Regions from separate parts of the Neorhizobium sp. PAMB6630 genome, predicted to be linked through region 1. Evidence: riboswitches for the same ligand, from Rfam matches in the RefSeq annotation. Region 1 holds a riboswitch; the other holds the start of a gene.
The links. Region 1 has a riboswitch for S-adenosylmethionine ahead of metA (homoserine O-acetyltransferase MetA). Riboswitches for the same ligand answer to the same signal wherever they lie in the genome.
Positions count from the first base shown of each region.

Region 2: linked by a shared signal. The riboswitch ahead of AC4CWF_RS16320 (O-succinylhomoserine sulfhydrylase) and the one ahead of metA (homoserine O-acetyltransferase MetA) in region 1 are both predicted to bind S-adenosylmethionine.

Region 1 is NZ_CM177836.1:257,041-261,446, forward strand. It holds gene AC4CWF_RS01125 (thiamine diphosphokinase) at 1-496, opposite strand, end outside; gene AC4CWF_RS01130 (hypothetical protein) at 719-856, opposite strand; gene AC4CWF_RS01135 (AAA family ATPase) at 1,250-2,089, shown strand; partial or broken gene AC4CWF_RS01140 (NUDIX domain-containing protein) at 2,089-2,262, shown strand; SAM riboswitch at 2,437-2,514, shown strand; gene metA (homoserine O-acetyltransferase MetA) at 2,580-3,500, shown strand; gene AC4CWF_RS01150 (vWA domain-containing protein) at 3,515-4,406, shown strand, end outside.
Region 2 is NZ_CM177836.1:3,425,227-3,429,632, reverse strand. It holds gene AC4CWF_RS16330 (tannase/feruloyl esterase family alpha/beta hydrolase) at 1-145, opposite strand, end outside; gene apaG (Co2+/Mg2+ efflux protein ApaG) at 253-645, opposite strand; gene AC4CWF_RS16320 (O-succinylhomoserine sulfhydrylase) at 783-1,967, opposite strand; SAM riboswitch at 2,012-2,090, opposite strand; gene AC4CWF_RS16315 (2'-deoxycytidine 5'-triphosphate deaminase) at 2,164-3,258, shown strand; tRNA gene AC4CWF_RS16310 (tRNA-Gly) at 3,329-3,402, shown strand; gene AC4CWF_RS16305 (glycosyltransferase family protein) at 3,437-4,406, opposite strand, start outside.

The DNA of each region.
Region 1 (4,406 bases):
GTCCCTCGAGGTCGCTGAAGCCGAGCACGGAAAACAGCGAGCCCCTGGGCAGTTCCAGTTCCATCTGGTCACCGCTGATCAGCGGATAGGCTTCTTCCTCGCCGGAGGTCAGCATCACCTCCAGCCCGGCTTCGGCAAGAGACAGACCGTGCAGGGTATGTTGCAACGCATGGTCGGAGCGTTCGCCGCCAAGGGCGCCGACGAGAATTAGTCGCTCAGCACCGCGCGCCAAGGCTTCGGCAATGGCAATCTCGCCATCGGTTGCAGCCTTTGTCGTGGGATAGGAATGGCGCTCCACCTGGCGATAGCTTTCCCGCAGCGCGGCATCGGCGGAATCGAAATCGCCCACCCAAAGCTCCGGCGTGAGGTTCAGCGATTTTGCATGGCGCATGCCGCTATCGGCGGCAATCACGCGGCTGCCGGCGATCAGCGCGCTTAAACGCTCCGTCACGGTCAGGCTGCCGCCAAGAAGAAGGGTAAAGGTGGATGGGCTCATGGCTCATGCCCTTAGCGCATCTTCCGCCAAAAGCAAAAGCCCTATGATGCACGGACCGCCGCCACGTCATCTGCGCGCGCGTCCTGGAACGGCTTAAGGCGGGAGGCAAGGCGATGGGGTTATGCGGTCTTGGGGCCAAGAGGACGGGGGTAAGCGCGCGTCCACCAGGGCTTGACGTGCGGGGCGGGCACGCTCGATGCGCTGGCCCGCCGCCGCTCAGTGTCAACGCTTCTTCGGGCTTGCGGCAGCCGCACCCTTCAACTGTGTGGTGAAGGTGGATGTCGGCGCTGCCGAAGGCTTTTCCTTGTCCTTCTTCGGCTTTCTGACTTCGCGGTTCGAACGGACCTGACCTTTGGCCATGGGATGCTTCCTTGTTGCGCAGGCTCATGCGCTGCGGCGGTGGTGATGCGGATGAAAACAGATCATGCAAGAACGCTCGTCCCGGGGTGAGAGGCCTTTTGAAACGGGCCACGGCATCGGGGCGGTCGGGTGACCAGGCAAGCCCGGTCGGGAAGCAGAAGATATTAAATGCGGTCTTTGCCGGTCGCCTCTCCGGTCTCGGTCAGAAAGGCGAAGCATCAAAACTTTGCGCCTGTTAGCGTGTCAGAACTGTGGCTGAACACAAGCACATTTTTTAAACGGCGATCGCGATCTTTGGCCTTTCTTTCTTGCGAAGGCGGCGCCCGCTCTTTACCTCTTGGCGCCAAAGCCGACCTTGGCCGCTAAAGGCTGGCCGAACTGGGAATGAGGTCCATGCAGTTTACCGGAACCGACGACTATATCGCCGACAAGGACCTGATGGTCGCCGTCAATGCTGCCATCCGGCTGGAGCGCCCGCTTCTGGTGAAGGGCGAACCCGGCACCGGCAAGACGGAACTTGCCCGCCAGATCGCGCTTTCGCTTGGCCTGCCGATCATCGAATGGAACGTAAAATCCACCACGCGCGCCCAGCAGGGGCTTTACGAATATGATGCCGTCTCGCGGCTGCGCGACAGCCAGCTCGGCGATCCCCGCGTCAACGACATCGCCCATTATATCCGGCGCGGAAAACTGTGGCAGGCCTTTGCCGCCGGTGAAAAACTGGTGCTTCTGATCGATGAGATCGACAAGGCGGATATCGAGTTTCCCAACGACCTGCTGCAGGAACTCGACCGCATGGAGTTTCATGTCTACGAGACCGGCGAGACGGTGAAAGCGGCGGTGCGCCCCATCGTCATCATCACCTCCAACAACGAGAAGGAACTGCCGGATGCCTTTCTGCGCCGCTGTTTCTTCCACTATATCCGCTTTCCCGATGCCGATACGCTCGCTCGCATCGTTGAGGTGCATTATCCCGGCATCAAGCAGGCGCTTGTCCGCGCAGCGCTCACCCAGTTTTACGAGATCCGCGAAATGCCGGGTCTGAAGAAGAAGCCGTCCACCTCCGAAGCGCTCGACTGGATCCGGCTGCTTGTCAGCGACGATGTCGATCCCGCCGATCTCGGCGCCGACGTGAAGACCATGCTGCCAAAACTCCACGGCGCGCTGTTGAAGAACGAGCAGGATGTGCATCTCTTTGAGCGCATGGCCTTCATGGCAAGGCGGGAGCGGTAATGTCCGGCGCCCAGAAGGTTTTGATCTACGGCACCTGGCAGGGGAAGGTGCTGGTGTTCGATGAACCGGATTTCCCGGATCTTGCCCTGCAGGTGCCGGGCGGAACCGTTGAGGCGGGCGAAGACTTTGCTGCAGCGGCGGCGCGAGAGTTTTTCGAGGAAACCGGCATTTTGCCGCCGGTGTCGCCCAGCCTGATAATGCGTGCCGATCCGGTTTCGCCTGTTCTGGCTTGGTTTTGAGGAGGCCTGCAAGCGTTTTGGCATGGGCATGGAGGGCGGTTTGGTAACCCTGCTGCAAGGTCCACAATTGCGCACTGATTGACGCGCGCGGAAGAAAAGCCTATTTAAGCGGTCTCTCGTGGTGATTTGGCCGGCCGGCTTGCAGCCACGTTAAATAAGTCGCTAAAGGGCCGTGAGAAGCGTTCAAAGACTTCCCCCGGACCGGTTGCGATTTTCGCCGCCGGTTTTTTTGTTTTGGACGAGTGAAGACCATGCCGATCAAGATCCCCGATACGCTGCCCGCTTTCGAAGCATTGACGCACGAAGGCGTGCGCGTGATGACCGAGACGGCCGCGGTGCGTCAGGATATCCGCCCGCTGCAGATCGGTCTGTTGAACCTCATGCCGAACAAGATCCGCACCGAAGTGCAGATGGCGCGCCTTGTCGGCGCTTCGCCGTTGCAGGTGGAGTTTTCGCTGGTGCGTGTGGGTGGGCACAAGGCGAAAAACACTTCGGAAGAACATCTCCTTTCCTTCTACCAGACCTGGGACGAGGTGAAGGATCGCAAGTTCGACGGCTTCATCATCACCGGCGCGCCGGTGGAAATGTTGCCTTACGAGCAGGTTACCTATTGGGACGAGATGCGCCAGATCTTCGACTGGACGGAAACCAATGTTCATTCGACGCTGAATGTCTGCTGGGGCGCGATGGCGGCGATCTATCATTTTCATGGCGTGCCGAAGCACGAGCTGAAGGAAAAGGCGTTTGGCGTGTATCGTCATCGCAATCTTTCGCCGTCCTCCGTTTATCTCAGCGGCTTTTCCGATGATTTCCAGGTGCCGGTGTCGCGCTGGACGGAAGTGCGCCGCGCTGACATCCAGACCGTGCCGGGGCTGGAACTGTTGATGGAATCCGACGAGATGGGCGTCTGCCTGGTGCATGAGAAAAAGGGCAACCGGCTCTACATGTTCAACCACGTCGAATATGATTCTACTTCGCTTGCAGAAGAATATTTCCGCGATGTGAATGCCGGCGTTCCGATCAAAATGCCCTATAACTATTTTCCGCATAACGATGTGGCGCTGACGCCGCTCAACCGCTGGCGCAGCCATGCCCACCTGTTGTTCGGCAACTGGATCAACGAGATGTACCAGACCACGCCCTATGATCTGGAGAATATCGGCAAGCGATAGGGCGGAGGCGCGTCGTGTTCATTCCCTTCTTTCTGGCGCTGAAACAGGCAAAAATTCCTGTGACGCTTCGGGAGTTCCTGGCGCTTCTGGAAGGAATGCAGGCGGGGCTTGCCGAGTTCGATGTCGAGGCCTTCTATTATCTCGCCCGCGCCACGCTGGTGAAGGATGAGCGTTATATCGATCGCTTCGATCAGGTGTTTTCAACCCATTTCAAGGGTGTCGAGGCTGTGTCCGGCCCGGATGCGGTGAAGGCCGAACACCTGCCGGAAGACTGGCTGCGCAAGCTTGCTGAGAAACACCTGACGGCGGAGGAAAAGGCGCTGGTCGAGGCGCTCGGCGGCTTTGATGCTCTGATGGACACGCTGAAAAAGCGTCTGGAAGAGCAGGAGGGCCGCCATCAGGGCGGCTCCAAATGGATCGGCACGGCCGGCACCTCGCCCTTTGGCGCCTATGGCTACAATCCGGAAGGCGTGCGGATTGGGCAGGAAACCTCGCGCCACCGCAAGGCGGTGAAGGTCTGGGACGCCAGAGAATTTCGCGATTTCGACGATGCCCGCGAGATCGGAACGCGCAACATCAAGGTGGCGCTGAAACGCCTGCGCCGCTGGGTGCGCGAAGGCGCCGACGATGAGCTGGATCTGGCCAGCACCATCCGCTCCACGGCTGAACACGGCTATCTCGACGTCAAGACCCGGCCGGAGCGGCGCAATGCCGTCAAGCTTTTGATGTTCTTCGATGTCGGCGGGTCGATGGATGATCATGTTCGAGTGGTCGAGGAGCTGTTTTCCGCCGCCCGCGCCGAGTTTCGCCATCTCGAGCATTTCTATTTCCACAATTGCCTTTACGAAAGCGTGTGGCGCGACAACCGCCGCCGCGCAGAGCGCCTGCCCGTCGAGGATATCCTGC
Region 2 (4,406 bases), 740 kb from region 1:
ATCCCATTTGAGGGGAAACCGCAGCAGGTGCCCAAGGGGTGCCGGGTGGTTGGTCTCTGAAGCTGCTGGCGTTCTGGGCATTTGCGCCACCGCCGGTGGCTAAAATCATCGCGGCGCTGCAAAGCAGCGGTATCATCTGTCGCATCAGTTCTCCTCCCAAAGACCACTGGACCGAAGAAATCTGTGCCTGTCTCATCAAAACGACAAATAGCGGTTTGGTCGCCACCTATAACCAAACGAGGCCGCATGGCCTCAGTTCAACACCCGCATCAGCCCCGGGCTATCCAGCGAAAACGCGGGTATGTCGACGTTGAAAATCTCGCCCTCGTCGGTTTCCATCTGGTAGTGGCCGAACATCACGCCGGAGGGCGTGTCGAGCGGGCAGCCGGAGGAATATTCGTAAGTGTCGCCCGGCTTCAGGCGCGGCTGTTCGCCGACCACGCCAGGGCCCTCGACCTCGTCCACCAGCCCGTTCTGGTCGGTGATGTTCCAGTAGCGATGGATGAGGCGCACGGTGAGGGTGGAATGGTTGGAGATGACGATGCGATAACCCCAGACATAGCGGCTGTCATCCGGATCGGATTGCTCCTCCAGATAATAAGGTTCCACCTCGACTTCGATATCCTTCGTCCGGGCCCGGTACATGCGCGATACCTTTACTCTATACAATGAGGGATATCGTACAGGATGGGCGCAAGGTCAAGAAATGCACCCATCCTTACAGTCACGAACTGGCGATTAACCCTGTTCCACTGCGCCTGACCGAAACGTCCCGGTGATTTTTACGCCGATACGGTGGCAAGAGCCCGCGTCAGATCGTCCACCAGGTCATCGGTGTCTTCAATGCCGCAGGAGAGGCGCAAGGTTCCGCCGGAAATGCCCAGTTCGGCGCGGGCCTCGTCCGTCAGGTTCTTGTGCGTCGTGGTCGCCGGATGGGTGATCAGGCTTTTTGCATCGCCGAGATTGTTGGAAATCTTGATGATCTCCAGCGCATCCTGCAGGGCAAAGGCTGCATCCTTGCCGCCCTTCAGCTCGATGCAGATCAGCGTCGAGCCGCCGGTCATCTGCTTGGCGATGATATCGGCCTGCGGATGGTCCTTGCGGCCGGGATAGATGACCTTGGCCACCTTCTGCTCGCCGGCGAGGAAATCGGCGATACGGGCCGCACTTTCCGTCTGCTGGCGCACGCGAAGCGGCAGGGTTTCAAGCCCCTTCAGCAGGGTCCAGGCATTGAACGGCGACATGGCCGGGCCCGTATGGCGGAAATAATCGTGCAGGTTTTCGTCGATCCACTGCTTGTCGGAGAGGATGACGCCACCGAGGCACCGGCCCTGGCCGTCGATATGCTTGGTCGCGGAATAAACGACGACATGCGCGCCGAGTTCCAGCGGCTTCTGGAAGAGGGGGGTCGCAAATACGTTGTCGACAACGACCTTGGCACCGATCTGGTTGGCAAGTTTTGCCACGCCGGCGATATCGACCACTTCCAGCGTCGGGTTCGTCGGGCTTTCGAGGAACATCACCTTGGTATTGGGGCGGATCGCCGCTTCCCAGTTGGCGAGATCCCGCCCGTCGATCAGCGTGCATTCGACGCCGTATTTCGGGGCAAGCGTTTCCACCACATAACGGCAGGAGCCGAACAGGGCGCGGGCGGCAACGATATGGTCGCCGGCCTTCACCTGGCAGAGGATGGCGGCGGCGACCGCTGCCATGCCGGATGCGGTGGCGCGCGCATCTTCAGCGCCTTCCAGCGCAATCATGCGCTTTTCGAACATGTCATTGGTGGGGCTGCCGTAACGGGCGTAGATGAAGCCGTCCGTCTCGCCCTTGAAGCGGGCTTCGGCGGCGGCGGAATTTTCATAGACGAACCCTTGCGTCAGATAGATCGCTTCGGAGGTTTCGCCATACTGCGAGCGCAGCGTGCCTTCGTGAACCAGTTGGGTTGCGGGGCGCCAGGTCTTGCTCATGCGTGTCACCATCTCGTAACAAAAAAACCGGTCGCATATGCAGACCGGTTTCGCACCCGGTCTTTTTAGCCACTTGTTTAACGTGGCTGCAAGCCGACCGGCCAAATCACCACGGGATAAACCTGCCTTACGCCCGTCTGGCGCTTGCGTCAATTCCCCGGTTTTGCTTTTGTCCTGCGATTGAAGGATAGGGTTTATGACACGCACATCAGGCATTCTGGCGGATAGCGCCATCGGCGCCCTTTTCGAGGCGGGCCGGCTGAAAAGCCAGGCGCCGCTGGATGCTGACCAGATCCAGCCGGCAAGTCTCGACCTGCGTCTCGGCGCAAAGGCGCTGCGCGTGCGCGCAAGCTTCATGCCCGGCCCCAACCACACGGTGGCCGACAAGCTGCAGCGCCTGACGCTGCACGAGATCGATCTCGAAAACGGAGCCGTGCTGGAAACCGGCTGCGTCTACATCGTGCCGCTGATGGAAAGCCTTGATCTCCCAGCTGACCTCTCGGCCTCCTCCAATCCGAAAAGCTCGACCGGCCGGCTTGATATCTTTACCCGCGTGATGGTCGATCGCGCCCAGGAATTCGACAAAATTCCCGCCGGCTACACAGGCCCGCTCTACCTCGAAATCTCGCCGCGCACCTTCCCCGTCATCGTGCGGCGCGGCTCGCGCCTGTCGCAGATCCGGTTCCGCACCGGCCATGCGCTTCTGACTGAACCGGAAGTTCTGACATTGCACGAGGCGGAAACGCTGGTGGCGAGTGAAACCCCGAACGTTTCGGGCGGCGGCATCGCGCTCTCCATCGACCTCAAGGGTACCGGTCCGGACGGGCTCATTGGTTATCGCGGCAAGCACCACACCTCCGTCATCGATGTGGACCAGAAGGGCGCCCATGATGTGCTCGATTTCTGGGAGCCGCTTTACAGCCGCGGCCGCGACGACCTGATCCTCGATCCCGATGAATTCTACATCCTCGTCTCGCGCGAGGCCGTCCACGTGCCGCCGCTTTATGCCGCCGAAATGACGCCCTACGACCCGCTGGTGGGTGAATTTCGCGTGCATTACGCCGGCTTTTTCGATCCGGGTTTTGGCCATGCACCGGCCGGCGGCTCCGGCAGCCGGGCGGTTCTGGAAGTGCGCAGCCACGAGGTGCCCTTCATCCTCGAACACGGCCAGATCGTCGGCCGCCTCGTCTACGAACACATGCTGGCCCGCCCGCACGGCCTCTACGGCTCCGGCCTCGGCTCCAACTATCAGGCGCAAGGCCTGAAGCTGTCCAAACACTTTCGCGGCTGACAGCCGACACGCCAGCCCCGATTTCCACTTGAACGGCAAAGCCGCTTGATGTTAGAGCTTTGGCGCTCAAGCGGGTGTAGCTCAATGGTAGAGCAGCAGCTTCCCAAGCTGAATACGAGGGTTCGATTCCCTTCACCCGCTCCAGCCTTTCCTCCCGATCCAGTTGCGTTTCCGCCGCTCAAGTCTGCGGCAAAAAGCGTTTTCGTCTCAGGTAGAAAATCTTGTCGGCGATCTTGGCCGCGATGCCTGTCGGGCGTGGAGCCTCCTGCCGCAAAAGGGCAGGGTCCAGCAGATGCGCCTTGAAATCCTCCATCACGGCTGCCGGCGTGTGGCGTTGCAGGAAGTGCGCAGGCTCTGCCCGCAGCGACCGGTCGAAGGTCAGCAGGATGCGGGCAAGATCGAAGCGGTTTTTATAGACAAGGGTGTCCGTGCCTGCGTGCTCGATATGGGCGCGCTCGCGGCTGCGGCCGTAGGTAATGATCTTGCGCCCTGCGGCGTGGAATTCGGCGCAAGCCAGACCAAAGGTTTCGCCGCGTTTGCGCGCATGCAGCATGGCGTCCGCCGTCTGGATGAACCGCGCCTTGGTATCCGCATCCGTCGTGCCGGGCAGAAAGTGCACGCGCGGGTCCGACAGGAACGGCTCGATGTTCATGAAGATGAAAAACGTATTCTTCGATTTGGCGAGAACATGCGGGATGACCTTGGCTTTGACGAAATCGATGTCAAAGCTCTGCCGTCCCCCGTAACAGCCAAACACGGTAGCTTCTGAGGGTATGCCCAGCATCGCGCGCAGATCACCGGCTGTCCGTGCCGGGTGAACGATATGGGGAACGGCGGCGCCCTTTTGCCGCCGGCACAACCGCGCAAGCCACGGCGACACATAGGCATAGGCATGGCCGTGGATTTCTGATGGTTTTGTCGGGAAAACGGCATGCACCATGGTTGGAATGTCTGGAAAATCGACTGCGTCGCGGGCGCCGCTCTTGATCGTGTAGAACGCATCCACCCGGTGCGACCGAAGCCGTTCATGCAGGTCTGAAACGGAGGAATAGGCGATGACCTCGAAGCGGGCCTCGAATTTCCGGATGGCTTCGGCAACATTGGCCTTGGCGTCCCGGTCGTAGAAGATCAGGCTCCTGTTGCCGAGA